2 linked regions of the Pseudonocardia sp. HH130630-07 genome follow. The protein of the gene in region 2 interacts with the protein of the main gene of each other region in a pairwise test. Links are inferred from orthologs where the notes say so. Each region holds a gene or a part of one and is shown on either strand. Other genes may lie near its edges. The genes, in order: AFB00_RS13600 and AFB00_RS09425.

What was found.
Region 1: the proteins of AFB00_RS09425 (region 2) and AFB00_RS13600 interact in binary tests that used the Escherichia coli proteins (3 or more experiments, as listed by UniProt). The link is inferred for Pseudonocardia sp. HH130630-07 from one-to-one orthologs.

What each region holds. Positions count from the first base shown.
Region 1 is NZ_CP013854.1:2,779,675-2,794,581, reverse strand. The notes cover bases 3,788-6,534. They hold AFB00_RS13600 (peptide deformylase), read right to left. Parts: upstream 5,579-6,534; coding sequence 4,997-5,578; downstream 3,788-4,996. Other genes in these bases: AFB00_RS13590 (LytR C-terminal domain-containing protein), read left to right, coding at 6,115-6,534; AFB00_RS13595 (DUF3263 domain-containing protein), read left to right, coding at 5,775-6,086; AFB00_RS13605 (hypothetical protein), read right to left, coding at 4,650-4,904; AFB00_RS13610 (response regulator), read left to right, coding at 3,993-4,634; AFB00_RS13615 (sensor histidine kinase), read left to right, coding at 3,788-3,996. In the rest of the region: AFB00_RS13625 (FtsX-like permease family protein), read right to left, coding at 1-1,581; AFB00_RS13620 (ABC transporter ATP-binding protein), read right to left, coding at 1,578-2,333; more of AFB00_RS13615, read left to right, coding at 2,791-3,787; more of AFB00_RS13590, read left to right, coding at 6,535-6,783; AFB00_RS13585 (AAA family ATPase), read right to left, coding at 6,800-9,046; pssA (CDP-diacylglycerol--serine O-phosphatidyltransferase), read right to left, coding at 9,076-10,080; AFB00_RS13575 (phosphatidylserine decarboxylase), read right to left, coding at 10,086-10,790; molybdopterin molybdotransferase MoeA, read right to left, coding at 11,379-12,617; groL (chaperonin GroEL), read left to right, coding at 12,832-14,460; AFB00_RS13560 (helix-turn-helix transcriptional regulator), read right to left, coding at 14,539-14,907. UniProt on the Escherichia coli protein: Removes the formyl group from the N-terminal Met of newly synthesized proteins. Requires at least a dipeptide for an efficient rate of reaction. N-terminal L-methionine is a prerequisite for activity but the enzyme has broad specificity at other positions.
Region 2 is NZ_CP013854.1:1,949,761-1,964,869, forward strand. The notes cover bases 5,304-8,252. They hold AFB00_RS09425 (aspartate-semialdehyde dehydrogenase), read right to left. Parts: upstream 7,311-8,252; coding sequence 6,297-7,310; downstream 5,304-6,296. Other genes in these bases: AFB00_RS09420 (endonuclease/exonuclease/phosphatase family protein), read left to right, coding at 5,304-6,244; AFB00_RS09430 (aspartate kinase), read right to left, coding at 7,379-8,252. Also shown: AFB00_RS09400 (prolyl oligopeptidase family serine peptidase), read left to right, coding at 1-1,818; arsC (arsenate reductase (glutaredoxin)), read right to left, coding at 1,840-2,199; AFB00_RS09410 (catalase), read right to left, coding at 2,257-3,711; AFB00_RS09415 (MFS transporter), read left to right, coding at 3,821-4,999; more of AFB00_RS09420, read left to right, coding at 5,231-5,303; more of AFB00_RS09430, read right to left, coding at 8,253-8,644; AFB00_RS09435 (CGNR zinc finger domain-containing protein), read right to left, coding at 8,907-9,425; AFB00_RS33935 (hypothetical protein), read left to right, coding at 9,452-9,613; AFB00_RS09440 (hypothetical protein), read right to left, coding at 9,614-9,919; leuA (2-isopropylmalate synthase), read left to right, coding at 10,202-11,998; AFB00_RS09450 (ABC transporter ATP-binding protein), read right to left, coding at 12,192-13,280; AFB00_RS09455 (ABC transporter ATP-binding protein), read right to left, coding at 13,277-14,272; AFB00_RS09460 (ABC transporter permease), read right to left, coding at 14,269-15,109.

The sequences.
Region 1 (14,907 bases), 830 kb from region 2 along the record:
GGCCGCGAGGGCGTCGGCGGCCACCCGCCGCGCGGCGGGGTCCTCCTCCGACGACGAGCTCGCCGGCAGCACCAGCACCTCGGACCGGTAGTTGCTGTCGATCGAGTCCCTGGCGTCGGCGGTGGCGCCGTCGATCCCGACGAGCAGGGCGGCGGTCAGGCCGACCCCGAGCGCGAGCACCGTCGTCGTCGCCGCGGTGCGCCGGGACACCCGGCGGGCGTTCGCGACGGCCAGCCGGGCCGGACCGGACCGGGCCACCAGCGGTGCGACGAGCGCCGCGGCCCCGCCGACCAGGTACGGCCCGGCCACGACCAGCGCGGCGAACGCCACCAGCCCGCTCAGCGCGACCAGCGCCAGGCCGCCGAGGGAGTCGCCCACGATCGTGCCGAGGGCCCCGATCCCGGCCGCCAGCACCAGCAGCACGACCACCGCGGGCAGCCGGCGCCGCGCGCTCGGGCCGCGCGCCTCGGTGCTGTCCGCCGCCCCGAGGGCCACCACCGGCGGCACCCGGCCGGCGGCGAGCGCCGGAGGCAGCGCCGCGACGACCGCGAGCAGCACGCACCCGGCCAGCCCGAACGGCGACAGCGCGAGCGCGGGCACGTCCGTCCCGGTCGCCCGCATGACGGCCAGCACCGCGTACGACCCGCCGGTGGCGACCACGGCCCCCACCACCCCGGCGACCAGTCCGGTGATCCCGGCCTCGGCGAGCACCGAGCGGGTCACCTGGCCCCGGGTGGCCCCGACGCAGCGCAGCATGGCGAGCTCCCGCCCGCGCCGGCCGAGCACGATCCGGAACGTCGAGCCGACCACCACGACGGCCGCGACCAGCGCGAGCCCGACGAACACCGACAGCGCGGCCAGCACCGACGTCACCGCACCGGCGACGCTCGCGATCTCGGTGTCGCGGGCCTCGTCCGCGGTCTGGACGTCGGCACCCCCCGCGACGGCCTCCAGCGCGGCCTTCTCGGGCGTGCCCGCGACGTCGACCCGCGCGCCGTAGTACAGGTCCGGGCCGAAGGCGACCGCGTCGGCCGGGCTCAGCAGCAGGCCGTCCCCGCCGTCCAGGCCGTGCGAGGAGATCCCGCCGACGGTGAACGGGCGCCCGGACACGCTCAGCGCGTCGCCCAGACCGAGACCGGTCCGCTCGGCGGTCGCGGCGCTCAGCAGCACCTCGCCGGGTCCGGGTGCGTGCCCCTGCTCCGGGGCCGGGCGCACCGACATCGGGCCGGTGGCCGGGTCGGTACCGATCCGCCACTGGGCGGTGCTGCCGCCCACGGTCACCGGCAGCTCGCCCTCCTGGACGGGCACCACCTCGGTCACCCCGGGGACCGCGGCGAGCCGGGCGGCGAGCGGACCGGCACCCGCGTCGTCCTGCGGCTGGCCGACGACGAACGACGCCCCCGGCGGGGTGCGCGTCGAGTCGGCCAGCAACGCGTCCCGCATGGTCTCGGTGAACTGCACGGTCCCGGCCGCGAACACCGTGGCGACCAGCACCGCGAGTCCGGTCAGCAGGGTCTGCCGGGGCCGGCGGCGGATCCCGGCCAGCGCCGCGCGGGTCGCCGGGTTGCCGAACCGCCTCACGACGGCACCGCCGCCGTGCGCGGCGGGCCGCCCGGGCCACCCCGCCGGGGCGCGCTGAGATCGCCCAGCGCGGCGAGGACGGAGCCGGGGGTCGGGTCGGTGATCCGGCCCGCGGCGACGCCGTCGCGCAGCAGCAGGACCTGGTCCGACACCGAGGCCGCCAGCGGGTCGTGGGTGACCATGACGACGGTCTGGCCGTAGTCGTCCACGCAGCCGCGCAGCAGGCCCAGCAGCTCGCGTCCGGACGCCGTGTCCAGCGCACCGGTCGGCTCGTCGGCGACGACCAGCTCCGGGCGCCCCAGCAGTGCCCTGGCGACCGCGACCCGCTGCCGCTGCCCGCCGGACAGCTCCGAGGGCAGGTGGGCGAGCCGGTCGGCGATCCCGAGCCGCTCGACGAGCTCGGTGCGCCACTGCCGGTCCGGCCGGCGGCCCGCGAGCGACGCGGCGAGGTCGATGTTCTCCCCGGCGCTCAGGTGCGGCAGCAGGTTGCCGTCCTGGAACACGAACCCGATCCGGTCCCGGCGGACGGCGGTGAGCGCGGCGTCGCCGAGCGCGCCGAGGTCGGTGTCGCCGAGCAGCACCTGCCCCGCCGTCGGCCGGTCGAGCCCGGCCAGGCAGTGCAGCAGCGTGGACTTGCCGGAGCCGGACGGCCCCATCACCGCGGTGAACCGGCCCGCGGGCAACCAGAGGGTGACGCCGTCCAGCGCGCGGACGGCGGAGCGGCCCTCGCCGTAGGACCGGACCAGCCCGATCGCCGCGGCGGCGGCACGGGGCGCCTGGGGCGGCCCGGCGCGGTGCGCCTCGGGTGGCCCGGCGCGGTGCGGCTCAGGTGGCCCGGCGCGGTGCGGCTCAGGTGGCCCGGCGCGGTGCGCCTCGGGTGGCACGGCGCGGTGCGCTTCCGGTTGCACGGCGCGGTGCGCCTGGGGCGTCACGGCGTGGTGGGGCGGCTGCGGGGGCACGGGACGGGGCGCGCTCATCGCTGCTCCCGCCACTCCTCCAGCAGCGGCAGCACCGCGACCGTCACCAGCATCAGGAACAGCACGACGCCACCGACCACGGCGGCGCAGTTCACCAGGACATCGAGCATGGCGATGACCATGCCGCGGCGGGCCCCCCGTCCGCGTCGGACCGGAGGACGGTTGTCGGGCACCGGTCCGTCGTACTTCCGGACGAGGTGGGCGCCGCGTTCTCAGCCCTAGGGTGTGCGCCATGTCCGGCCAGACCACTGCCGTGCAGGCGGAACCGGCGCCCCCCGCGGCGCGGTTCCGGTCCCTGCTGTTCACCCTCGAGGCGTTCGCCTACCTGTTCTGGCTGGCCTTCGACGTCGTCGCCGGGCCGTCGCTGGCGGAGGGCTCGGCGTTCAGGTACTCCAGCCCGATCACCGGGCTGCTCGTCGTGGCCGTGGTCCTGACCCGCTACGTCCAGCCCACCGAGCAGATCGCGATCGTCGCGTTCGGCTCGTCGGCCGTGCTGTCGGTCGCGTCGGCCATCACCGCCGCGACGTTCTCCGGTGGCCGGATCACGGCGCTGTCGCTGGCCGAGCTGCTGGCGCTGGCGATCATCACCGTGGTGACCGTGCGGCAGGCGTCCGGGCTGGTCGCCGTGGGCACCGCGGTCGTCTCGTTCCTGGTCATCGTCGGGATGCCGGTGCTGCGCTTCCCGACCGACGCCATCGACGACGCGACGTTCACCGCGCTCTGCGGGCTGGGCTGGGCGTCCGCGGTGGCGCTGGCCGCCGTGCTGCGCGAGATCCGGGTCCGGCGCGAGGCCCGGTTGACCGAGGCCCGGTCCAACGAGCGCCTGGAGCTGGCCCGCGAGCTGCACGACGTCGTCGCCCACCACGTGACCGGGATCGTCGTCGCCGCGCAGGCCGCCGTCACCGTGGCCCGGACCCGGCCCGAGGAGGCCGGCCCGGCGCTGGAGTCGATCGAACGGGCCGGCGCCGAGGCGCTGGCCGGCATGCGCCGGATGGTGGGCGTGCTGCGGGGCGGCGAGGAGGCGGGGCGCACCGTCGTGCACGGGCCGTCCGACGTCGACGAGCTGGTGGACCGCTTCGACCCGGCCCGCACCCGTACCACGCTCGACCGCGACCCGGACCTCACCGAGCTGCCGCCGGGGGTCGGTGCGACCGCCTACCGGGTGGTGCAGGAAGCTCTGACCAACGTGCACCGGCACGCGCCGGACGCGACCTCGGTCCGGGTCGGCATGCACAGGCGGGAGGGACGGCTCGAGGTGACGGTGCGGAACGAGGGCGGCTCGCCCGAGCGGCGGTCCTCCACGCTGGGCCGGGGCGGCTTCGGCCTCGCCGGCATGGCGGAGCGGGTCGGTGCGCTGGGCGGGACGCTGCAGGTGGGCCCGGACGGGCCGGCCGCGTGGATGGTGCTGGTGGAGCTGCCGCTGGCCGGTGCCCGGTGAGCATCGGCGTCGTCCTGGCCGACGACCAGGAGATGGTGCGCACCGGCTTCCGGCTGATCCTCTCCGCCGAGCCGGACATCGAGGTGCTGGGCGAGGCCGGGACCGGGCACGACGCCGTGGCGCTCGCCCGTGAGGTGCGCCCGGACGTGGTGCTGATGGACATCCGGATGCCCGGGACGGACGGGATCACCGCGACCCGGACGCTGTCCGCGGACCCGCAGCCGCCGCGGATCGTCGTCGTGACGACATTCGACCTCGACGAGTACGTCTACGGGGCGCTGCGCTCGGGTGCCTGCGGCTTCCTGCTGAAGGACGCGGGCCCGCGGCTGCTGGTGGAGGCGGTACGCGCCGCCGCGGCGGGGGACGCCCTGGTGTCGCCGTCGATCACGGTCCGGCTGCTGGAGCGGCTCACCGAGCCGGCGCCGGAACCGCCGTCGGACCCGATGGGGCTCTCGCCGCGCGAGCTGGACGTCGTGCGCGCGGTCGCCCGCGGCCGGACCAACCACGAGATCGCCGGGGACCTGTTCGTCTCGCTGTCCACCGTCAAGACCCACCTGACGAACATCGGTTCCAAGCTCGACGCCCGGAACCGGGTCGAGATCGCCGCGTGGGCCTGGGAGAACCGTCTGGTCGAGTGAGTCCCGCGGGTTGCGTCAGTGGGCGACCGGCACGGTGCGGGCCGCGCGCTGCTCCGGGATCCGCAGGACGACGGCCACGTCGCCGAGCGACTCCGGGAACAGGGTCGGCTGGGCGGACACCGGCACGTCCGGCACGAGCGCCGGGGCGTGGCCGGGGTCCGGGACGGCGCGCTCGGAGGACCGCGCGTCCCACATCTCGAAGAGCGGCTGGGCTGCCATCACGAGCAGGATGGCCAGCACCGGGGTCACAGCCAGGATCGTCAGCACCATGGCTAGGACAATGCCCCGGACCAGGGGTCCCCGGCATCGGCCGGAGGTACGGTTCTCGCAGGTCACGGCTCGGCCCGTAGGAGGAGGCGGCCTCAGCCCCTCGGCACGTCCTCGGCGGCGGTAGACGTCGGGTCCCAGGAGTCGGCCCGGGTGCCCCAGCCGTTGCGCTTGAGCATCTTGCGCGCAGCCCGCTGGTTGCGGCCCATCAGCCGGTCCAGGTAGAGGCGGCCGTCGAGGTGGTCGGTCTCGTGCTGCAGGCAGCGGGCCAGGAAGCCGTGCCCCTCCACCACGACCGGGGCGCCGTCGAGGTCGGTGCCGGTCACCCTGGCCCACTCCGCGCGCCCGGTCGGGTAGCTCTCACCCGGCACCGAGAGGCAGCCCTCCTCGTCGTCGTCCGGGTCCGGCATCGACGCCGGGAGCTCGCCCGTCTCGAGGACGGGATCGAGCACGTGCCCGCGGACCATCGTCCGGGTGGTCTCGTCCGGGCAGTCGAACACGAACAGCCGCAGGTCGACCCCGACCTGGTTGGCGGCGAGGCCGACACCGTTCGCCGCGGCCATCGTCTCGAACATGTCCGCCACGAGCGTGCGGAGCTCGTCGTCCACCTCCCCCACCGGACGGGTGGGGTGGTGCAGCACCGGATCGCCGACCATGCGGATGCGCAGAACCGTCACCGGCGCAGGGTACGGTCACGGCCCGGCCCCGATCCCGGGTGGGCGGTTTCGCTCCCGCGTGGCGCGTCGTGGCCGATCGCCCCCATTGCCGTGTGGTTCAATCCGATCCGCGAACGACAGCCATGTCATTCGCACCGGCGGCGGCCTTCCCGCGAGGGTCCCGCCGACCGAGTTCGTCGGCCGCGCGAGGAGCGTGATGGAGTCCGCTGGGTCCCTGCCGGAGCGCCGCGGAGCACACCGCCGCTCCGCCCCGTCCCGTGATCTCGACCGCCGGGAGCGCGAGATCCTCGCGTTCGAGGGCCAGTGGTGGAAGTACGCGGGCGCCAAGGAACAGGCGATCCGCGAGCTGTTCGACATGTCCGCAACCCGCTACTACCAGGTGTTGAACGCACTCGTCGACAAGCCGGAGGCCCTGGCCGTCGACCCGCTGCTGGTGAAGCGCCTGCGCCGGCTGCGCTCCAGCCGCCAGCGCACCCGTGCCGCCCGGCGCCTCGGTCTCGAACCCTGAGCGACCCGTTGAACCCTCGGAGGTCACCATGACCGCACCCGCGTCCGGCGGACAGTCGCCGCTGAAGATCGCCGGCATCGCGCTGATCGGCGTCGGTGTGGTCGCCGGTGTGGTCGGCCTGTTCGGCCTCGGTGGCGGGGGCGAGCAGGACCCGCAGGCCGCGCCGCCGCCGGCGAGTGCGGAGCCCGTCCCCGGGTCCGAGGAGCCGGCTCCGGCGCCGCCCCCGTCGAGCGAGAGCCCCGCGCCGGACCCGGACTCGCCGCTGACCCCCGGCGCCCCCGGCACGCCCGGATCGCCCGGCTACGAGGGCCCCGGCCCGGCCGTCGCACCCCCGCCGCCGGCCCCGGTGCCCGGTGGTGGCGAGGCGTCCGCCGGCGGCAGCGCGGCCGGGGAGGGCTCGGCCACCGCCGCCCGGCCCGCCGTGCGGATCTACAACAACTCGACGATCCGCGGACTCGCCGAGAAGGCGGCCGGGCAGTTCCGCACCAACGGCTGGGACGTCGCCGAGGTGCAGAACTACTCCACCGGCGTCATCCCGACCTCGACGGTCTACTACCGCGAGGGCAGCGGCGAGCGGGCCGCCGCGGACGAGATCGCGAAGAAGTTCGGGATGCGGGTCGAGCCGCGTTTCGACGGCATCCAGGACGCCACCCCCGGCGTGATCGTCATCGTCACCCGGGACTTCTCGGCGGCCTGACGCCGGACCCGCCGGTTCAGTCGGACCGGCGGGCCGCGTACGCCTCCAGCTCGGCGACCTGCGCCGGGTCGAGTGACGGCCGCACCGCCCGGCGGGCCGTCGCGACGTGCGCGGCGGTCACCTCGCCGGCCTCCAGCGACTCGCGCATCGCGGTGAGCGCCGCCTCGCGCAGCAGGGCGGCACAGTCGGCGGCCGAGTAGCCGTCGAGATCGGCGGCGATCTCGTCCAGGTCGACGTCGTCGGCCAGCGGCACGTCCCGGCCGGACGCGCGCAGGATGTCGGCCCGGGCCGCGGCGTCCGGCGGCGGGACGAACACCAGGCGTTCCAGACGACCGGGCCGCAGCAGCGCCGGGTCGATCAGCTCCGGCCGGTTCGTCGCCCCCACGACGACGACCTCCCGCAGCGGCGTCGCCCCGTCCAGCTCGGTCAGCAGGGCGGCGACGACCCGGTCGGCCACCCCGGCGTCGGTGGAGCCGCCGCGGCGCGGGGCCAGCGCGTCCACCTCGTCCAGGAAGATCAGCGCCGGTGCGGCCTCCGCGGCCCTGCGGAACAGCTCCCGGACCGCGCGCTCGGACTCGCCGACGTACTTGTCGAGCAGCTCGGCGCCCTTCACCGCGAACACGTTGAGATCACCGGATCCGGCCAGTGCGCGCAGCAGGAACGTCTTGCCACCGCCGGGCGGGCCGTAGAGCAGCACCCCGCGCGGGGCGTCGACGCCGAGCCGGGCGAACGAGTCCGGGTGCCGCAGCGGCCACAGCACCGCCTCGGTGAGGGACTGCTTGACCTCGGTCATGTCGCCGACGTCGTCGAGGGTGAGACCACCGGCGCTCAGGGTGCCGCCGTCGGAGAGCGAGATCGGCCGGACCGCACCGACCGCGTCGAGCAGGTCCTGCTGGCGGACCTCCTCGGTCGTGTCGCCGGGGCGCAGGGCCGCGGAGACCGCGGCCTCCCGGCGCACCGCGGCGAGATCGGCGACGACGAAGCCCGGCGTCCGGGCCGCGACCACTCCCAGGTCGACGTCCCCGGCCCGGGGGACGCCGGACAGCAGCCGTTCCAGCAACGCCCGCCGGGTCGCGGTGTCCGGCAGCCCCACGGCGAGCTCGCGGTCCACGAGATCGGGCGCGCGCAGCCGCGGATCGAGACCCTCCGGCTCCGCGCTGGTGACGACGAGCGCGGGCCCGCCGGCGCGGGTGGCGGCCCGCAGCTCGTCGAGCACCAGGGTGGCCAGCGGGGGCGGGTCCGACGCCGGGAGCAGCGCCTCGGCGTCGTGTACGAGCAGCACGGCGGGCGCCCCCGGGACGGACCGGGCGTCGGCGATCGCGGCCCGCACCCGCTCGGCCGCCGTCGCGGGCTCCACCGCCGCGACGGCGGGACCGACGAGCTCCACGCACCGCGCCCCGGCCGCCGCGGCCGCGCTGCGCACCAGGGTCGCCTTCCCCGCGCCCTCCGGCCCGGTGACGAGCACGCCGAGCCGGGCGTCCCCGCCCAGCCGGGTGAGCAGCTCGGGGCGCCGGATCATCAGCTCCAGCCAGTCGAGCAGCCGCCGGGCGACCGTCTCGTTCGCCGCGAGATCGTCGATCGCCGGCGGCGGTTCGGCCCCGCTCGCGGCCTCGACCGGAGCCGGAGCCGGCGCGGCGCCGGCCGGAACCGGTCGCGCACCGTGGCCGGTCGGGCCCACCACGACTCCGGTGTCCGCGCCCCCCTGCCAGCCGACGACCGTCGACGGCGCCACCACGACCGGGCGCCCGTCCGGGTCCGCGACGGCGACGGTCAGCAGCTCCGAGGTCCACGCGCCACCGACCGCGGCGGCCAGCGCCCGGCGCACCGTCCCGACGTCGGAGCCGGGCGGCGGGTCGATGTCCTGGGGCAGCAGGGACACCGCGTCCCCGCGGACGATGACCTTCCCCATCAGGGCGAGGCGCAGCGTGGCCGGGCCGACCGTCGAGGTGGCGAGCCGGGAGCCGAGCAGCCGGACCTCGCGGGCGGCGGTCACCGCCGCCGGTGCGACGACGACCTGCGCGCCGTCGGTCAGCCCGGCGTTGGACAGCGTGACGTCATCCAGCCGGACCTGGCCGTGCGGCGTCCCGGCGTCCCCGGCGACCGCCAGCGCGGACGTCACCCGGGACCCGGTGAGCGTCACGGCGTCCCAGGACCGGAGACCGAGCCCGGCCAGCACCTCGGGGTGCAGCCGGATCACCCCGCGCCGGGCGTCGGTGGCCACCGGGGCCAGGCGGACGAGGAGGGTCAGCGAGGGTTCTCCCACGGCGGCCACGCTATCCGCCCGCGGTGCCGTCAGCGGCGGCGGAGCCCCAGCCGGCGCCCGGAGCCCCGGGGGGCCGGGGCCACCCCGGGCCCGCGGGCGGCGCGGCGGTTCGCGTCGTCCTCCCGGCGCGCGGCGCCCTCCGGGTCGAGCCGCCGGCGCACGCCGCGGGCCACGGCACCGGCCCGGCCGGCGACGCGGCGGCGCAGCGGCGCGCGCAGGCCGAGCCGCCGGGCCGAACGGGCGGCGCGGGCCACGGCCCGGCGCTGGCGCACCGGGACGTCCCACGCCTCCGGGTGCCGGGCCAGCCAGCGGTGCCGGTAGGCCGTGTACGGCAGCAGCAGCAGGTAGCCGACGCTCGCGATGGTGATCCCGAGGAACGGCACGGTCAGCAGCACCGCGACGATCACCGCCACCCCGACGAGCAGCGGCGCGATCGCGCGCTGCGGGACCCGGACCGTCTTCAGCGACACCGTCGGGACCCGGCTCACCATCAGGCCCGCGGTCACCAGCGCCCAGACCGCCACCAGCGGCGCGGCCGACCACCAGCCGTCGCCGAAGTGCAGCCACAGGTAGAGCGGGATGCCCGCGGTCATCGCCGCGGCGGGGGCCGGGACGCCCACGAAGAACTCGCGGGCGAACGGGGGCTCGCTGTCGTCGTCGATCAGGGTGTTGAAGCGGGCCAGCCGCAGCGCCATGCAGACGGCGAAGACCAGGGCGACGATCCACCCGGCCCGGGTGTCCTCGAACGCCCACAGGTAGATGACCAGGGCCGGGGCCACGCCGAAGGAGACCAGGTCGGCCAGCGAGTCGAGCTCGGCGCCGATCCGGCTGGAGGCGTCGAGCAGCCGGGCGAGACCGCCGTCCAGCGCGTCGCACAGCGCGGCGGCGACCACCGCACCGATCGCGAGGTCGAAGCGCTCGTGCAGGGCGAAGTAGACGGCCGAGAGGCCGGCACAGAGGTTGAGGACGGTGACCGCGTTGGGCAGCAGCCGGACGCCGGCCGGATATCCGTTCGGCGGGCGCGGGATCCCCATCCCCCTCAGCCCTCCACCGGCACGTACCCCAGCACCGTCTCGGCCCCCACGGTGCGCTGGCCCGGCCGGACCAGCGGCTCCGTCCCGGCCGGCAGGTAGGTGTCGACCCGCGAGCCGAACCGGATCAGGCCGAACCGCTCGCCGGCCGCGACCTCGTCGCCGTCGGTCAGCTGGCAGACGATCCGGCGGGCCAGCAGCCCGGCGATCTGCACGACGCCGATCCGCGCGCCGTCGGCCCGGGCGAAGGTGATCGCGTTGCGCTCGTTGTCCTCGCTGGCCTTGTCGAGGTCGGCGGAGAGGAACGTGCCCGGGGTGTAGCGCACGGTCGCGGCCCGGCCGTGGCACGGGGCCCACTGCACGTGGACGTCCAGCACGGTCAGGAAGATCGAGACCCGCAGGTGCGGCTCGCGCGGCAGGTCGAGCTCCGCCGGCGGCACGGCCTCGGTCACGGTCGCGACGGTGCCGTCGGCCGGGGCGAGCACCGCGTCGGTGCGCAGCGGCGGGGTGCGCGCGGGCTCCCGGAAGAAGAGCGCGGTCGCCCCGGTGGCGAGCAGGCCGACGAGCGCTCCGCGCCCGGTGACGGCCCGGACCCCGGCGGCGGCGAGGCCGACCGCGGCGACGATCGGCCTGCCCCCCGGGTGCATCGGCGGGATCGCGTCCCGGACCAGACGGGCGATGTGGGTCGGCGAGGTGCCGGTTCCTTCGGCCATGGCGGGTCGTCGGCTCCTGATGCTCCGGTTGGGGGGATCGTCACGCTACGCGGGCGGCCCGGACGCACGACCGGCGGGACGGCGCGGACACGCAGGGGCACCGTGCGGACACGTGCGGACACGCCGGGAGGGGCCGGTTCCCGCGATCCGCTGGGTACCGGTGGCACCATCTGACGGTTCGCGATGCACGGCGCGGTGCGCTCCCGGGCACGACGACCGGACCCCGGGAACGCAAAGGGCCGGGGCCGTCATCCCCCGAGACGACGACCCCGGCCGTGGAACCGCTCGTCCGCTCCCCAGCGACGGGCGGTGGGTCCTGTGCTGCGAAGGGTTTACCCCCTCGCGGAGAAAAGTATTCCTCCCCGGCGACCGGCAGTCCAGATCACGAACGATGTCGACCCTGATCTACCTCGTTCGGCGGAACGCACATCAGTATCGACGTCGCGCGCGGTGAGATCGTTGCCCGAGCTACCTATGAAGCGGGTCACACTATCGGCCCAGTGCAGACTCCGAGCGGGTGATCGCCCTGCCGCACAGTGCTTCCCCGTTTCCCCTCGGAACGGACCGCTCGGCGCGACCGGACCTCCCCTAACCGCCCAGAAGGACGATCGACACGCGCTCGCCGTCGGCCACCGCGGTCGTCTCCGCCGGGATGTCGATCAGGCAGTCGGCCCGGGCCAGCGCCGCGATCAGATGCGATCCGGTGGAGCCGACCTCGGCCACCGTGCCGGCGACCGCGTCGAGGATCCCGCGCCGGAACTGCCGCCGGCCGGGGACCGACGTGAGCGCCCCGTCCAGCCGGGCCGTCACCACCGGCCGTCCCGGGTCCGGACGGCCCATCGCGGCCCGCAGCGCCGGGCGGACGAACACCTCGAACGACACCAGCGAGCTCACCGGGTTCCCCGGCAGCGTCACCACCGCGACCGAGGTCCCGCCCAGCTCCAGGCGGCCGCAACCCTGCGGGCCACCGGGCTGCATGGCGACCTTCCCGAACGCGACGCCGTGCCCGAGCATCGCGTCCTTGACGACCTCGTAGGCGCCCGCGCTGACCCCGCCGGAGGTGAGGACGAGGTCGACGCCGTCCCCGGCCCGCTCGGCGAGGACGGCCCGGAACCGGTCGACGTCGTCCGGGACGAACGACAGCTGCTCGGCCGTCGCACCCGCCTCCCGGACCGCGACGGCGAGCATCGTGCCGTTCGACTCGTAGATCTGCCCCGGCGCGAGCTCCTCGCCCGGCGCCACCAGCTCCGAGCCGGTGGAGAGCACGAGCACGTGCGGGCGGCGGTGCACGGTGAGCCCGGGACGGCCCACCGCTGCGGCGAGACCGATCTGCGGCGCGCCGAGGACGGTGCCCGCGGTGAGCACGACGGCGCCGGCCGCGGCGTCCTCACCGGCCCGGCGGACGAAGGCGCCGGGCTGCGGCTGCGCGGAGATCCGGACCCGCCCGGTGCCGCCGTCGGTCCGCTCGACCGGCACCACCGCGTCCGCCCCGGCCGGGACCGGTGCCCCGGTCATGATCCGGGCGACCGTGCCGGGCGCCAGCGGGGGCACGTCGGTGCGCCCGGCCGGGATGTCCGCGGCCACCGGCAGCTCGACCGGGTGTGTGTCGGACGCGCCGGCGAGCTCGGCGGCCCGGACCGCGTAGCCGTCCATGGCGGAGTTGTCGAAGGGCGGCAGCGCGAGCCCGGCGGTCAGGTCCCCGGCCAGCACCCGGTCGCTCGCCCCCGCCAGCGGGACCGTCTCCGTGCCGGTCGGCCGCACCAGTTCCGCCACCGCCGCGGCGTGCTGCTCGACGCTGCGGGTACCACCCTCCGGCCAGCTGCTCATGCCGTCATCCTGCCCGGCTGCGGACCGGCCCCGCACACCGCGGCGATCAGCTTGCACTCGATACCTGCGAGTGCTAGAAACGGGACAGCATCCACTGGCACTCGTGTCTGTGGAGTGCCAGGTCGGAACGGTGAGTCCGGCGCAGGGTAGCCGGGCGTCCGTCGCGGGCACCGCATCCGATCACTCGACTCTGTCTACGGAGGGCAACACCCCCATGGCGAAGCAGATCGCGTTCGACGAGGAGGCCCGCCGGGGCCTCGAGCGGGGTATGAACACCCTCGCCGACGCCGTCAAGGTGACGCTGGGCCCGAAGGGCCGCAACGTCGTGCTCGAGAAGAAGTGGGGCGCGCCGACCATCACCAACGACGGTGTGTCGATCGCCAAGGAGATCGAGCTCGAGGACTCCTGGGAGAAGATCGGCGCCGAGCTGGTGAAGGAGGTCGCCAAGAAGACCGACGACATCGCGGGTGACGGCACCACCACCGCCACCGTGCTCGCCCAGGCGCTGGTCCGCGAGGGGCTGCGCAACGTGGCCGCCGGCGCGAACCCGATGGGTCTCAAGCGGGGCATCGAGAAGGCCGTCGAGGCCGTCTCCCAGGCGCTGCTGAAGAGCGCCAAGGAGGTCGAGACCAAGGAGCAGATCGCGGCCACCGCGTCGATCTCCGCCGCCGACAAGCAGATCGGCGAGCTCATCGCCGAGGCGATGGACAAGGTCGGCAAGGAAGGCGTCATCACGGTCGAGGAGTCGCAGACCTTCGGGCTCGAGCTCGAGCTCACCGAGGGCATGCGCTTCGACAAGGGCTACATCTCGCCCTACTTCGTGACCGACGCCGAGCGCATGGAGGTCGAGCTGGAGGACCCCTACGTCCTGCTGGTCTCCTCCAAGATCTCCACGGTCAAGGACCTTCTCCCGCTGCTGGAGAAGATCATGCAGTCCGGCAAGCCGCTGGCCATCATCTCCGAGGACGTCGAGGGCGAGGCCCTGGCGACCCTGGTGGTCAACAAGATCCGCGGGACGTTCAAGTCCGTCGCGATCAAGGCCCCCGGGTTCGGTGACCGCCGCGAGGCGATGCTGGCCGACATGGCCATCCTCACCGGTGGCGAGGTCATCTCGGAGAAGGTCGGGCTCAAGCTCGACACCGCGGACCTGTCGCTGCTGGGCACCGCCCGCAAGGTCGTCGTCACCAAGGACGAGACGACCATCGTCGACGGTGCCGGTGACGCCGACCAGATCGCGGGCCGGGTCAACCAGATCCGTGCCGAGATCGAGCGCACCGACTCCGACTACGACCGCGAGAAGCTCCAGGAGCGCCTGGCCAAGCTCGCCGGTGGTGTCGCGGTCATCAAGGCCGGTGCGGCGACCGAGGTCGAGCTCAAGGAGCGCAAGCACCGCATCGAGGACGCCGTGCGCAACGCGAAGGCGGCCGTCGAGGAGGGCATCGTCGCCGGCGGCGGCGTCGCCCTGCTGCAGGCCGGTGCCGGCCTGTTCGAGGGTCTCGGCCTGGACGGCGACGAGGCCACCGGCGCGAACATCGTCAAGGTCGCGCTGGAGGCCCCGCTCAAGCAGATCGCGGTCAACGCCGGTCTCGAGGGTGGCGTCGTCGCGGAGAAGGTCCGCAACCTGCCCACCGGTGAGGGCCTCGACGCCTCCAACGGTGAGTACAAGGACCTGGTCAAGGCCGGCATCATCGACCCGGCCAAGGTGACCCGCTCGGCGCTGCAGAACGCGGCCTCGATCGCGGCCCTGTTCCTCACCACCGAGGCGGTCATCGCCGACAAGCCGGAGAAGGGCGGCGGCGCCCCCGCCGACCCGACCGGCGGCATGGGCGGCATGGACTTCTGATCCAGGCTCCCAGCCACCAGCACCATCCGCGGGGGCGGTACCGGTTCGCCGGTGCCGCCCCCGCGGCGTGTCCGGGGTTCACCCCAGCGCGACGACGGCCGCCCTGGCCCGGCCGAGCAGCGTGGCGCGCAGCTCGCCCGGTGCGACGATCTCGACCTCGGGCAGCAGTGGCCAGAGCATCGTGGCGGCGTGCCGCAGGTCCCCGAACGCGGCCGTGACCTCGACGGTCCCGCCGTCGGACCGCTCGTCGCCGACGGTGAGCCCGGCCAGCAGGTGCCGGGCGGCGGCCGCGACCCGCACCCGGACCGCGACCCCGGGGTGCCGGTCCCGGAAGTCCGCGCGCCGGCGCAGCCACAGCTGCTCCAGGTCCACCCCGTCGGGACGGCGTGCGGGCTCGTCGAGCACCTCCGCGGACCCGATCCGCGAGACCCGGTAGGTCCGGTCCTC
Region 2 (15,109 bases):
ACCCTGTTCGACGACGAGCGCGAGCAGCGCTGGCGGTCCCGGTTCACCGCGGCACGGATGTCGCGGCCGTCCTGGGCGCTCGACGCGCCGGACCGGGCCGTGTACCTGTCCAACGCGACCGGCACCTTCGAGATCCACGTCTGGGACCGGGGCTCCGGCGAGCACCGGCAGGTGACCGACCGGCGCAACGGCACCACCTCGGCGGTGCTGCCGCCGGACGGCGAGCAGGTGTGGTGGTTCGCCGACACCGACGGCGACGAGTTCGGGCACTGGGTCGCCCAGCCGTGGTCGGCCGGGCCGGGCGCGGCGACCGGGCCGGCCGTCCCGGGCGCCGGCGACGGCTACCCGGCCGGGCTGGAGATCGGCCGCCGCCGGACCGCCGTCGGCGTCTCCACCGACGACGGCACCACCCTGCTGGTGCACGAGCGCGGCACGGCGCACGACGCCCGGGTCGTCTACACCCACACCGAGGACGCCGGGGTGGGCGCGCTGTCCGAGGACGAGACGCTGCTGGCGATCTCGCACTCCGAGCACGGCGACTCCCGGCACCCGTCGCTGCGGGTGCTGCGGATCGAGGACGGCTCGACCGTCGCCGAGCTGCACGACGGGCCCGGCAAGGGCCTGGCCCCGCTGGAGTTCGCACCGGTCGCCGGTGACCAGCGGCTGCTCGTCGGGCACGAGCGCCGGGGTCGCGACGAGCTGCTGGTCTGGGACCCGACCACCGGTGCGGTCACCGAGCTGGAGATCGACCTGCCGGGCGAGCTGGTCGCCGGCTTCTACCCGGACGCCACCGCGCTGCTCGTCGCGCACACGCACGCCGCGCGGACCCGGCTGTTCCGCTACGACCTGGCCGACGCCACCCTCACCGAGCTGGCGACCGCGCCCGGCTGCGTCGGGTCCGCCGACGTCCGCGACGACGGCACCGTGGAGTACTCGTCGTCGTCGGCGGCCACGCCATCGCAGATCCGGGCCCTGCAGCCGGACGGCACCGACGAGCTCCTGGTCTCCCCGCCCGGGGAGCGCCCGCCCGGTTCGCTGCCGGTCCGGGACGTGTGGACCCCCACCCCGGACGGCGACGTGCACGCCTTGGTGACCGAGGCCCCGCGGGACGGCGACCGGCCGGCACCCGCCGTCTTCGTCCTGCACGGCGGGCCGCACGCCGCCGACGAGGACCGGTTCGACGCGGGCCGCGCCACCTGGTCCGACGCCGGGTTCACCGTCGTCGAGATCAACTACCGCGGGTCGACGGGTTACGGCTCGGCCTGGCGGGACGCCATCGAGGGCCGGCCCGGGCTGACCGAGCTGGCCGACGTCGCCGCGGTCGCGGACGCGCTGGTCGCCGACGGCACCGTCGACCCGGCGCGGTGCGCCGTGGACGGCTGGTCCTGGGGCGGCTACCTGGCGCTGCTGGCCGCCGGCACCCAGCCGGAGCGCTGGGCCGCGGTCGTCGCCGGGGTGCCGGTGGCCGACTACGTCGCCGCCTACGCCGACGAGATGGAGCAGCTGCGGGCGTTCGACCGGGCGTTGTTCGGCGGGTCCCCGGCGGACCTGCCGGAGCTCTACCGGGAGGCGTCGCCGCTGACCTACGTCGACGCCGTCCGGGTGCCGGTGCTGGTCCTGGCCGGGGAGAACGACCCGCGCTGCCCGATCCGCCAGATCGACAACTACCTCGACGCGCTCGCCGTGCGGGCCGGCCGCGGGGAGGTGCGCTACGAGGTCAGCCGGTTCGACGCCGGGCACGGCTCGCTCGTCGTCACCGACCAGCTCGACCTCATCGCGACCGAGGTCGACTTCGTACGCCGGGCACTCGCGGGCTGATCCCCCGAACCGGGCCGGGGCTCAGTCCCCCAGCAGGGTGAGCACGTTCTCCGGCGGGCGGCCGAGCACGGCCCGCTCGCCGACGCGGACGAACGGCCGCTCGATCAGCGACGGGTCGGCAGCCAGCGCGTCGAGCACGGTGTCGCGGTCGGCGTCGACGAGACCCTGCGCGCGGAACGCGACCTCGCTCCTCCGGGCGATCGCCCGCGGGTCGTCGGTGCCGAGTGCGGCCAGCGCGGACTCGATCTCGGCCCGGGTCGGCGGATCGTCGAGGTAGCGGCGCACCACCGGTTCCACCCCGTGCCCGGTGAGCAGCGCGAGCGTGGCGCGGCTCTTCGAGCAGCGCGGGTTGTGCCAGATCTCGACGGTTCCGTTCGCCACGGACGCCGACCCTAACGCCTCGCGGGGAGCGCCCGGCTCCCCGCGAGACGTCCGGTGTCAGGAGCCGTTGCGCACGGCCTGCTCGATCCGGTCGCCGATGTCCTTGTCGACGTTGCGCCAGTACTCGAAGGCGCGGGCGAGGATCGGCTCGGACACGCCGTCGGACAGGTGCTCGGCGACGTTGCCGACGAACCGCTCACGGGCGGCGTCGTCGAACACCTCCCGGACCATCGTGCCGGCCTGGCCCCAGTCGTCGTCCTCCGAGCGGAGCACGTACGCGGAGCGGACCATGTCGCCGTCGGCGTACCAGAGTGCCTCCGCGACCCGCTTCGGGTCCGCGGCCGGGCCGCCGTAGGAGTTCGGCGCGTAGATCGGGTCACGGGTGTTCGTGATCCGCATGGCGCCGTCCTTCTGGTAGTTGTTCACCTCGGCCTTCGGCGCGTTGACCGGGATCTGCTTGTAGTTGACGCCGAGCCGGGCGCGGTGCGCGTCGGCGTAGGAGAACCCGCGGGCCAGCAGCATCTTGTCCGGCGAGAGACCGGTGCCGGGGACGAGGTTGTTCGGCTCGAACGCCGCCTGCTCCATCTCCGCGTGGTAGTCGGTGACGTTGCGGTCCAGCGTCAGCTTCCCGACCTCGTGCAGCGGGTAGTCCGCGTGCGGCCAGATCTTGGTCAGGTCGAACGGGTTGTACCGGTAGGTCTTGGCGTCGGCGAACGGCATGACCTGCACGTGCAGCGTCCAGGACGGGTGGTTGCCCGCCTCGATCTCGTTGTACAGGTCGGCCTGGTGGTAGTCCGGGTCCGAACCGGCGAGGGTGTCGGCCTCGTCCTGGGTCAGGCACTCGACGCCCTGGTCGGACTTGAAGTGGTACTTCACCCAGAACAGCTCGCCGGCGGAGTTGACCCAGCTGTAGGTGTGGCTGGAGTAGCCGTTCATGTGCCGCCAGGAGCGCGGGATCCCCCGGTCGCCCATCAGCCAGGTGACCTGGTGCGCGGACTCCGGGGACAGCGTCCAGAAGTCCCACTGCATGTCGTGGTCGCGCAGGTTGTTGGCGACCCGGCGCTTCTGCGAGCGGATGAAGTGCTGGAACTTCATCGGGTCCCGGACGAAGAACACCGGCGTGTTGTTGCCGACCATGTCCCAGGTGCCCTCGTCGGTCCACAGCTTCAGCGAGAACCCGCGCGGGTCGCGCCAGGTGTCCGGGCTGCCACGCTCGCCGGCGACGGTGGAGAACCGGATGACGCCACGGTTCTCGGCGCCGGGCTGCAGGAACCCCGCCTTGGTGAACCGGGAGACGTCACCGGTGACCTCGAAGCGGCAGAACGCGCCGCCGCCCTTCGCGTGCGGCTGGCGCTCCGGGATGCGCTCCCGGTTGAAGTTGGCCATCTGCTCGATCAGGTAGTGATCGTTCAGCAGGAGCGGACCGTCCGGGCCGATCGTGAGCGAGTGCTCGTCGCTCGCGACGGGGCTGCCGGAGTCGGTGGTGGTCGGCTTGGGCTGCGAGCTCGTCACGGCCGTGCCTCCTCGTGGTGGTGGGTGCTCCGCGGGATTCCCTCGCTTTTCTGGAACGAAACCAGAATCCGGTCGCCGGACCGTCGGGGTCCGGGTTCAGGATGGGGGTGTGTCCGTCCCCGTCACCGCTCCGCGCACCGGCATCGGCGCCTTCCTCGACGTCCTGCGCCGGCCGGGCGTCGCCGGCGTGACCGCGCTGGGCATGGCGGCGCGCATCCCGGCCACCGCCATCGGCGTCACCCTGACCCTGCACACCGTCCTCACCCTCGGGTACGGCTTCGGCGCCGCCGGCCTGGTGGCCGCCGCGGTGCCGACCGGGATGGCGATCGGCGCACCGCTGCTCGGCTGGCTGATCGACCGGCGCGGCCTGCGGCCGGTGGTCGCCGTGACCACGGTGGCGGGGCTGCTGTTCTGGTCGGTCGCCCCGCTGCTCGGGTACGCCGGGCTGCTCGTCGCGGCGTTCGTCGCCGGCATCCTCACGATCCCGGTGTTCTCGGTGATCCGGCAGGTCATCGCGGCCGTGGTGCCGGCGGGGCACCGGCGTCCCGCGTTCGCGCTGGACTCGATGTCGGTCGAGCTGTCGTACATGACCGGCCCGGCGATCGGGTCGCTGCTGACCGTGTGGCTGGGCTCGTCGGTGTCGATGCGGGTGATCGGCGGCGGGTTCGTGCTGGCCGGTGTCGCGATGTGGTGGATGAACCCGCCGGTCCGGGCCGGTGGCGGCGGTCCCGGCCCCGTGACCCGCCCGCCGCTGCGCAGCTGGCTGACCCGGCCGCTGGTCGGTGCGCTGCTCGCCGTCTCCGCGGCGGTGTTCGCGATCATGGGGACGGAGCTGGCGTTCATCGCGTCGCTGACCTCGTCCGGGCACGCGTGGGCGATCGCGGTGGTGAACGCGGCCTGGTGCCTGGCCTCGGTGGTGGGCGGCTTCGTCTACGGCGCGGCCCGCCGCTCGGCACCGCTGCCGCTGCTGCTCGCCGTGCTGGGGCTGGCGACGCTGCCGGTGGCGCTGGCCTGGTCGTGGTGGAGCCTGCTGTTCCTGCTGCTCCCGGCCGGGCTGATGACGGCGTCCACGCTGGCCGCCGGCAGCGACACGGTCGGGCAGCTCGCACCGGACGAGGTGCGCGGCCTGGTCACCGGCCTGCAGGGCTCGGCGACGACGATCGGCATCGCCGTGGCCAACCCGCTGTCCGGTTTGCTCGTCGACACGGCCTCCCCCGCGGTCGCGATCCTGACCTGCGGCTCGGTCGCGGTCGCCCTGGCCGGCTGCGCCGCTCTCCTGATGCGCTGACCCCGCACCTCTCCCGCTCTCCTCACCCCTCCCCACGATGCACTCATGGAGCAAAAGCCTTGTGACGCCGGGCTTTTGCTCCATGAGTACGACGGTCCGGGGGCGACGAGCGGTCGGTGGGCGGCCGTTCGGCGTAACGGGGCGGGGACTCTGAGAGGGTTCACAGGCGATCGGCGCAGACGACCGTTCGGCCCCGGCGACGCCGGGTACCGCTCGGGCAGACTGGATCACGTGAGCGCCCCGCCCCACTCCGACCCCGCGACCGAGCCGATCCCCCGCCGGCCACGGCGTCGTGGGCGGCCGCGCTGGTTCTGGGCGCTCGTGCTCGGCCTGGCCGCGGCCGGCGCCGTGCTGCCGGACCTCCTCGGCGCGGACCGCTACTTCCCGTTCGCGCAGCTGATCGCGTTCCGCCCGCTGAGCGTCGGTGCGGTCGCCGTGGTCGCGGTGCTCGCGGCGCTGGTCACCGCGCTGCACCGGCGGTTCTGGCCGGTCCCGGTCCTCCTGGCGCTGATCGCGCTGATCGGGGCCGCGCTGGTCCTGCCGCGCACGATGGCCGACCCGGCGCCGGCCGGTTCGCGCACGCTGAAGGTGCTCGCGCTCAACGTCTACGAGGGCGAGGCCGACGTCGACTCGCTGGCCGCGCTGATCCGCGCCGAGGACCCGGACATCGTCTCGGTCCCCGAGGCCGGCGGCCGGTACGCGGGGGAGCTCGAGGAGCTGATCTCCCCGCTGGGCTACTCCGTCGAGTCCTCGGTCTCGCACCGCACGGCCGACGTCCGCGGCAACACCGTGGCCTGGTCCGACCGGCTCGGCGAGGTCCGTACCCGGGTGGACGAGAACACCCGCTTCCACGCCATCGAGGCGACCGGCGGCGGCCTCGGCGACCTGCGGTTCGTGGCGTTCCACTCGGTCGCGCCGGTGCCGAGCTCGGTCGGGCAGTGGCGCGAGGACCTCGGGCAGGTGCAGCAGTGGTGCTCGGCGGGCGGACCGGCCGTCGTCGCCGGGGACTTCAACGCGACGCTGGACCACTCGGTGTTCCGCAACGCGATGGCCGGCTGCTCCGACGCCGGGGAGACGACCGGCAACGGCCTGGCCGGCACCTGGCCGACGTTCGCGCCGGAGTGGATGGGCCCGCAGATCGACCACGTGCTGAGCAACCAGGGGATCGCGGCCGAGTCCTTCGACGTGCACCTCGTCCCGGGGACCGACCACCGCGCGATCGTGACCACGCTGCGCCTGCCCTGACGCAGAAGGGGGCCGGACCCACCGGGCCCGGCCCCACTTCGGGAGGAGCGGATCAGCCTGCTGCGGCGACCGTCTCCGCGACCTCGTAGGTGTTCAGCGCGGCACCCTTGCGCAGGTTGTCACCGCAGACGAACAGCTCCAGGGTGTTCGGGAAGTCCAGCGCCTGCCGGATCCGGCCCACGACCGTCGGGTCGCCACCCACCGCGTCGGCCGGGGTCGGCCACTCACCGGCGGCCGGGTCGTCCTTCACGACGGTGGTCGGCTGGTCCGCGAGCACCTTGCGGGCCGCCTCGACCGGCACGTCCCGGGAGAACGTGGCGTGGATCGACAGCGCGTGCGTGGTGACCACCGGGACCCGGACGCAGGTCGCGGAGACCTTCAGCTCCGGGATCCCGAGGATCTTGCGGGACTCGTTGCGGACCTTCAGCTCCTCCGAGGACCAGCCGTCGTCCTTCAGGGAACCGGCCCACGGCACGACATTGAGCGCCAGCGGGGCCGGGAACGGCGAGCCGTCGCCGACCGGGATCCCGGCCTCGGTCAGTACCGCCGAGACGTCGCCCGCGGCCTTGCCGACGTCCTTGCCGGCGACCGCCGAGATCTCGGCCTGCAGCTGGTCGATGCCGGGCTGACCGGCGCCGGACGCGGCCTGGTACGACGACACGACCAGCGCCTCCAGACCGAACTCGCGGTGCAGCGCACCCATCGCCGCCATCATCGACAGCGTCGTGCAGTTCGGGTTGGCGATGATGCCCTTGGGGCGCTCGGTCACCTTGTCCGGGTTGACCTCGGGGACGACCAGCGGCACGTCCGGGTCCATCCGGAAGGCGCCGGAGTTGTCCACCGCGACCGCGCCGCGGGCCGCCGCGATCGGGGCCCACTCGGCGCTGACCTCGTCCGGGACGTCGAACATGGCGATGTCGACGCCGTCGAAGACCTCGGGCTTGAGCTCCAGGACGGTGATGTCCTCGCCGCGCACCGTCAGCACCTTGCCGGCGCTGCGGGCGGAGGCGATCAGGCGGATCTCGCCCCACGGCACCGACTCCCGGGAGTCGATGATCTCGATCATGGTGGTGCCGACGGCTCCGGTCGCGCCGACCAGCGCGAGCACCGGCTTGTCGTTGAGGCTCACGTCGTTCACCGGCCCGTTCCCGCGGCGACCACCGCGTCGTCCTCGGCGCCCAGGTCGAACGCCTCGTGCAGGGCCTGCACCGCGACGTCCAGCTGGTCGGACCGGCACACCACCGAGATCCGGATCTCCGAGGTGTTCATGATCTCGATGTTGATCCCGGCGTCGGACAGCGACTCGCAGAACTTCGCGGTGACGCCGGGGTGGTTGCGCATACCGGCGCCGACCAGCGACACCTTGCCGATGTCGTTGTCGTAGATCAGCTCGGCGAAGCCGATCTCGGCCTTGGCCCGGTCCAGCGCGGACACCGCGGTGTCACCGTCGCTGCGCGGCAGCGTGAAGGTGATGTCGGTCTTGCCGTCCGCGGAGTTGGAGATGTTCTGCAGGACCATGTCGATGTTGATCTCCGCGTCGGCGACCGTGCGGAAGATCTTCGCGGCCATGCCGGGGGTGTCCGGCACGCCGGTGACGGTGATCTTGCCCTCGGACCGGTCGTGCGCGACGCCGGTGATGATCGGATTCTCCAACGGGATCTCCTCGATCGAGCCGGAGACCAGCGTGCCCGGCTTGTCGTTGTACGAACTGCGCACCCGCAGCGGGACGCCGTAGCGGCGGGCGTACTCGACGGCGCGCAGGTGCAGCACCTTCGCGCCGGACGCGGCCAGCTCCAGCATCTCCTCGTAGGTGACGGTCTCCAGCAGGCTGGCCCGCGGGACGATCCGGGGGTCGGCGGAGTAGATGCCGTCGACGTCGGAGTAGATCTCGCAGACGTCCGCGTCCAGCGCCGCCGCGAGCGCGACGGCGGTCGTGTCCGACCCGCCCCGGCCCAGCGTGGTGATGTCCTTGGAGTCCGCGCTCATCCCCTGGAAGCCGGCGACGAGGACGATGTACCCCTCGTCGAGGGCCTCGCGCAGCCGGTACGGGTTGACGTCGGTGATCCGCGCGTCGCCGTGCCTCGACGTCGTGAGCATGCCGGCCTGCGATCCGGTGAACGACCGCGCCTCCGCCCCGAGCGAGTGGATCGCCATCGCGACCAGCGCGTTCGAGATCCGCTCACCGGCGGTGAGGAGCATGTCCATCTCGCGGGCCGGGGGCCGCGGCGAGATCTGCTCGGCCAGATCGGTCAGCTCGTCGGTCGTGTCCCCCATGGCCGAGACGACGACGACGACGTCGTGCCCCTCCTTGCGGGTCCGGACGATACGCTCGGCGACCTTCTTGATGCGCTCCGCGTTCTCGACCGATGAACCGCCGTACTTCTGCACGACGAGGGCCACGCCGGCCTCCTGTCCCGGCCCCGTACCTGGAGCCGTCGGGTGGTCTCGCTCTTCGACCGCGCAACGTACGGATGGTGTTCCGCGGCAGGTCGGAACGGCACACTACCGGCGCGGGGCACCCGATTTCAGGATCTGACCCGGCCTCGATGACCGAAGCCACACGAGCGGGACCCCGCGCGGTGCGATCGGGTAACGCGCGCGGAGGGAGCGATCCGCGGCCACCGGCCGGGCCGGTCACCAGCGACTCCACGCACGGGCACTCTCACACCGCCGCACGCGCCCGGTGCCGGCGCACCGCGTCGGTGTTGCCGCACCGTGCACTGCAGTAGCGCTGCCTCCCGGTACGGGACACATCGGCGTACACCCGGTCGCACTCCGGCGCCGCGCACCGGCCGAGCCGGTCCATCCCCCGCGTCGCCACGTGGGTCGCGGTACCCATGGCGACGAGCGCGTGCAGCACGGCGGCGAGGCCGATGCCGTCGTCACGGTGGTGCAGGTGCCAGTGCCCGTCGTGGTCGGTCAGCCGCGGCGGGCCGGTCCCCTCGGCGAGCAACGCGTTGACCAGCCGGGCGCGTTCGGCGCCGGGACCGGCGTCGACGAGCGCCGCCCAGCGGTCCAGGAACGCCAGCACCGCGGTGAGGTCCTCGGGCACCGGCTCCCAGTCGTGCACGAGCCCGGCCCGCACACACCGCGCCACCAGCTCGTCGAGCGTCGACGGCCGGGCGTTCACCAGGTCCACCGCCAGCAGCACCGGATCCTGGCCGTAAGGGTTGATGTGCATGAAGTCATTACAGCAGGGTCGACGGCATGAGCGCACCCCTCGACCACCGGTGGCGGCCGGAGTCGTCGCACCGCACGTCCGACGGCGTCGTCACCTACCTGCGGTGCCACTGCGGCGCGCACCGCATCCGGCTGGACCCGGCCACGTCCGCCCCGCGCCGCGACCTCGCCCGGCTCCCGGGCCGGTGATCAGACCCGGCGCAGCAGCCGGACGACGACGGCCGTCACCACCAGCCAGAGGATCGCCGCGACGCCGTAGTTGAGGGTCACCGCCATCTTCGGCTGCTCGGGGGTGAACAGGTCACCCAGACCGAGGTTGAGCTGCGCGGCCCAGCTCGCGACGAACTCCGTCAGGAAGTTCTGCGGATTCGCGTCGAGCAGGGTCAGCACGATGTGCCCGACCAGGATCGCCACGATCACCAGACCGACGATCCGCACGATCGTCGCGATGATCCCGATCCCCTGCCGAACGGTCGTCCCCACGGTTGCCGCCATCGAACACCCTCCACATCGTGACGAACGCCATGGTCCACCCGCGGCGCCCTCGCTGCCGGTCCAACGAGGGGCCGGCCGCCGGGTTGTGATCACTTCGTTGCGCCCGCGACCGCCCGTCCGGTGCACCGGGGTTGCCGGACGACGGGGTGCCGGGTCTACGGTGGGGTCATGGCGCGCCTGCTCCTTCGCCGCCGCGGCGGGGTCTGACCGACCGGCCCCTCGTCGCGGGGTTTCGTGTGCTCGCCGGTCGCATCGACCGATACCCAGCACAGGAGCACCGCAGTGACCACCTCCCCCGACGCCTACTCCACCGGCGCCCGCAGCAACGTCCGCACCCCGGACGGTGCCCCGCACGCCGCCCAGCCGGCCTGGAACCGCCAGCGCGGCTCGCAGCTGCCGTTCCACCGCTACCGGCCGTTCCACGAGCAGGTCGAGCCGGTGTCGCTGCCGGACCGGACCTGGCCGGACGTCGTCGTCGACCGGGCGCCGCTCTGGTGCGCGGTGGACCTGCGCGACGGCAACCAGGCCCTGATCGACCCGATGAGCCCGGTGCGCAAGCGCCGGATGTTCGACCTGCTGGTACGGATGGGCTACAAGCAGATCGAGGTCGGGTTCCCGGCCGCGTCACAGACCGACTTCGACTTCGTCCGCGAGATCATCGACGACGACGCGATCCCCGACGACGTGCAGATCCAGGTCCTGACCCAGGCCCGGCCGGAGCTGATCGAGCGGACCTTCGCCGCCTGCGAGGGCGCGCACTCGGCCGTCGTGCACCTCTACAACTCGACGTCGATCCTGCAGCGCCGGGTGGTGTTCCGGTCCGACCGCGCGGGCATCGCCAAGATCGCGACCGACGGCGCCGAGGAGGTCCAGCGGTTCTCCGAGAAGTACCCGGACACCGACTGGACGTTCCAGTACTCCCCCGAGTCCTACACCGGCACCGAGCTGGCCTACGCCGTGGACGTCTGCAACCAGGTCTCCGCGATCTGGCAGCCGACGCCGGACCGGCCGATGATCGTCAACCTGCCGGCGACGGTGGAGATGGCGACCCCGAACGTCTACGCCGACTCCATCGAGTGGATGCACCGGAACCTGGACCGCCGGGACGCGCTGGTGCTGTCGCTGCACCCGCACAACGACCGCGGCACCGGCATCGCCGCCGCCGAGCTCGGCTACCAGGCCGGCGCCGACCGGATCGAGGGCTGCCTGTTCGGCAACGGGGAGCGCACCGGCAACGTCGACCTGATCGCGCTGGGGATGAACCTGTTCACCCAGGGCATCGACCCGCAGATCGACCTGTCCGACATCGACGAGGTCCGCCGCACCGTCGAGTACTGCAACCAGCTGCCGGTGCACGAGCGGCACCCGTGGGGCGGTGACCTGGTCTACACGGCGTTCTCCGGGTCGCACCAGGACGCGATCAACAAGGGCTTCGCCGCGATGGAGGCCGCGGCCGCCGACGCCGGGCACCCGGTCTCCGAGCACCCGTGGGAGGTGCCGTACCTGCCGGTCGACCCGAAGGACATCGGCCGCACCTACGAGGCCGTCATCCGGGTGAACTCGCAGTCCGGCAAGGGCGGCATCGCCTACGTGATGAAGACCGAGCACCAGATGGACCTGCCGCGGCGGCTGCAGATCGAGTTCAGCCACGTCATCCAGGCCTACACCGACTCCGAGGGCGGCGAGGTCGAGCCGAAGGCGATGCGCGACGCGTTCGACCTGGAGTACCTGGGCCGGGAGACCCCGCTCAAGCTGGTCCGGCACCGCGTGAGCAGCGACGGGGAGGGGCGCGACGAGATCGTCGCGACCGTCCGGGTGGAGTCCGACCTGCACGAGATCACCGGCTCGGGCAACGGGCCGATCGCCGCGTTCGTCGACGCGCTGGCCGGGATCGGGTTCGACGTCCGGGTGCTGGACTACCACGAGCACGCCATGGGCGGTGGGGACGACGCCCGCGCCGCCGCCTACGTCGAGTGCGCCGTCGAGGAGAAGGTGTTCTGGGGCGTGGGGATCGACAGCTCGATCACCAGCGCCAGCCTCAAGGCCGTCGTGAGCGCCGTGAACCGCGCCCTGCGCTGACCCGCCCCCTCCCCCGCCCCCGGTTCCACTCATGGAGCCAAAGCCTCGTGACACCGGGCTCTTGCTCCATGAGTGCAACGGGCGCGGGGTGGGCGGCACCCCCGGCAGCCGCACTCATGGAGCTTCGGCCTCGTGACACGAGGCTTTAGCTCCATGAGTGCAGCCGGGGCGGCCCCCGAGGGCGAGGGCGACGTCAGCGGCCCATCGCGTCGGTGATCGAGATGGTGGGGTCGGGGAGGTCCGGGCCCGGGTCGGGAGCCGTGACGATCTCCTCCGGGGTCACCTCGTGCGGCGTGATCCGGCCGTCCAGGATCGCCTCGGCGTGGTGACAGGCCACCCGGTGCCCGGCGCCGATCTCCCGCAGTTCCGGCCGCTCGGTGTCGCAGCGGTCGGCCTGGCGCCAGGGGCAGCGGGTGTGGAACCGGCACCCCGACGGCGGCGCGGCCGGCGACGGCAGGTCCCCGGTGAGCAGGATCCGCTCGCGGGTGTCCTCCGCGGTCGGGTCCGGCTGCGGCACCGCCGACAGCAGCGCCCTGGTGTACGGGTGCAGCGGCTGGTCGTACAGCGCGCGGGCCGGCGCCTCCTCGACGATCGAGCCCAGGTACATCACGCCTACCCGGTCCGACACGTGCCGGACCACGGCGAGGTCGTGCGCGATCACCAGATAGGTCAGGCCCAGCTCCTTCTGCAGCGCGCGCAGCAGGTTCAGCACCTGGGCCTGGACCGAGACGTCCAGCGCGGAGACCGGCTCGTCGGCGACGATCAGGTCCGGCTCCACGCACAGCGCCCTGGCGATCCCGATCCGCTGGCGCTGCCCGCCGGAGAACTCGTGCGGGTACCGGCGCAGCGCCGACTCGGGCAGCCCGACCGCGCTCATCAGCCCGCGCAGCCGTTCCGGATCGGGCGCCAGCCCGTGCGCCGCCATGCCCTCGCGCAGCATCGCCCCGACCGACTGCCGCGGATCCAGGCTGGACAGCGGGTCCTGGAACACCATCTGGAACCGCTGCCGCATCCGGCGCAGCGGCTCGCCCTTCAGCGTCGCGACGTCGGTCCCGTCGAACGTCACCGAGCCCGCGGTGGGCTCGGTGAGCTTCAGGATCGCCCGGCCGAGGGTGGACTTCCCGCACCCGGACTCACCGACCAGCCCGTAGGTCTCGCCGCGCTCGATCCGCAGCGCGACGCCGTCGACCGCGCGGACGTGCCCGATCGTGCGCTGCACGACGACGCCGCGGGTGATCGGGAAGTGGACCTCGAGGCCGTCGACCTCCAGCAGCGGGCTCATCGCCGGGCTCCCACCGGGTTGTGGCACCGGAGCAGCCGGTCGGGTTCCGACTCGGCCACCGGTGTCGTGGACGTGCACCGCTCCAGGGCACGCGGGCAGCGCGGGGCGAACGCACAGGCGTCGTCCCACGGGAGGTTGTCGGCCACCGACCCGCTGATGGCGGGCAGCTCGTCGGCCGGGTCGGAGTCCAGCCGGGGGATCGAACCGATCAGTCCCGACGTGTACGGGTGCCGCGGGCGGGCGAACAGCGCGTGCCGCTCCGCCCGTTCCACCACCCGTCCCCCGTAGAGGACGTTGACGCGGTCGCACAGCCCGGCGACGACACCGAGGTCGTGCGTGATCATCACCAGCGCGGTTCCCGTCTCCGCGACGAGTTCCCGCAGCAGCTCCAGGATCTGCGCCTGGATGGTGACGTCCAGCGCGGTGGTGGGTTCGTCGGCGATGAGCAGCCGCGGCCGGCAGGCCAGCGCGATCGCGATCAGCGCGCGCTGGCGCATGCCGCCGGACATCTGGTGCGGGTAGGACGACAACCGCCGGGCCGGGTCCGGGATGCCCACCCGGTCCAGCAGCTCGACCGCCTCGGTACGGGCCTCGGCCTTGCCCATCCCGCGGTGCCGGACCAGGGCCTCGGTGATCTGGACCCCGACCTGCACCACCGGGTTCAGCGAGGACAGCGGGTCCTGGAACACCATCCCGATGTCGCGGCCGCGCCGGGCACGCAGCTCGGCGTCGGACAGCGTGAGCAGGTCGACCGGCTCGGCGGTGTCCGGGGCGTCGAGCAGCACCTTCCCCGACACCCGCGGGGTACGGCCGGGCAGCAGCCCCATGATCGCCAGCGAGGTGACCGACTTGCCGCAGCCGGACTCGCCGACCAGGCCGACGACCTCGCCGGGGTTCACGTCGAACGACACCCCGTCGACCGCGGTCACCGCCGGCTCGCCCTTGCGCACGAACCGGACCGAGAGGTCCTCCACGGACAGCAGCGGCGTCATCGGCGCCCCTTCGGGTCGAGTGCCTCGCGCAGCGACTCGCCGAGCAGCGTGAACCCGAGCGCGACCACGATGATCGCGATCGCCGGGTAGAACGCCAGCGCCGGGCGGACGTCGAGGAACGGCTGGGCGGACGCGAGCATCAGGCCCCACTCCGCGCGGGCCGGGTCGGCGTCGCCGAGCCCGAGGAAGGACAGCGCGGCGGCGTCCAGGATCGCGGTGGCCAGGGTCAGCGTGGCCTGCACGATCACCGGCCCGACCGCGTTCGGGATCATGTGCCGCAGCACGATCGCCCGGCGCCGGACGCCGAGCGCGGTCGCGGCGAGCACGTGGTCGGACTCGCGCTGGGCGAGCATCGACCCGCGCAGCAGCCGGGCGAAGATCGGCACGTTGACCAGCGCGACCGCGACGATCACCGTGCCCTGGCTGGGCCGGGCGGCGAGCGCGGCGATCGAGATGGCCAGCAGCAGCGACGGGATCGACAGCAGCACGTCGGTGACCCGCATGAGCACGGTGTCCACCCAGCCGCCGAGCGCTCCGGCGACCGCGCCGATCAGCACCCCGACCGACAGCCCGAGCAGCGTCGCCAGTACGCCGACCAGCAAGGTCTGCCGGGACGCCAGCACCAGCCGGGAGAACTCGTCGCGGCCGTTCTGGTCCGAGCCGAGCGGGAACCCGTCCTGCGGGCCGGGGATCGTGCCGGGCCGGAGCCCGTCGAGCAGCTCGGGGAACGCCTGGGCCGGGTCGTGCGGGGCGATCAGCGGCGCGAACACCGAGATCAGCACGAACAACCCGACGAGCACGGCGCCGACGATCGCGGTGGGGCTGCGGCGGAGCCGG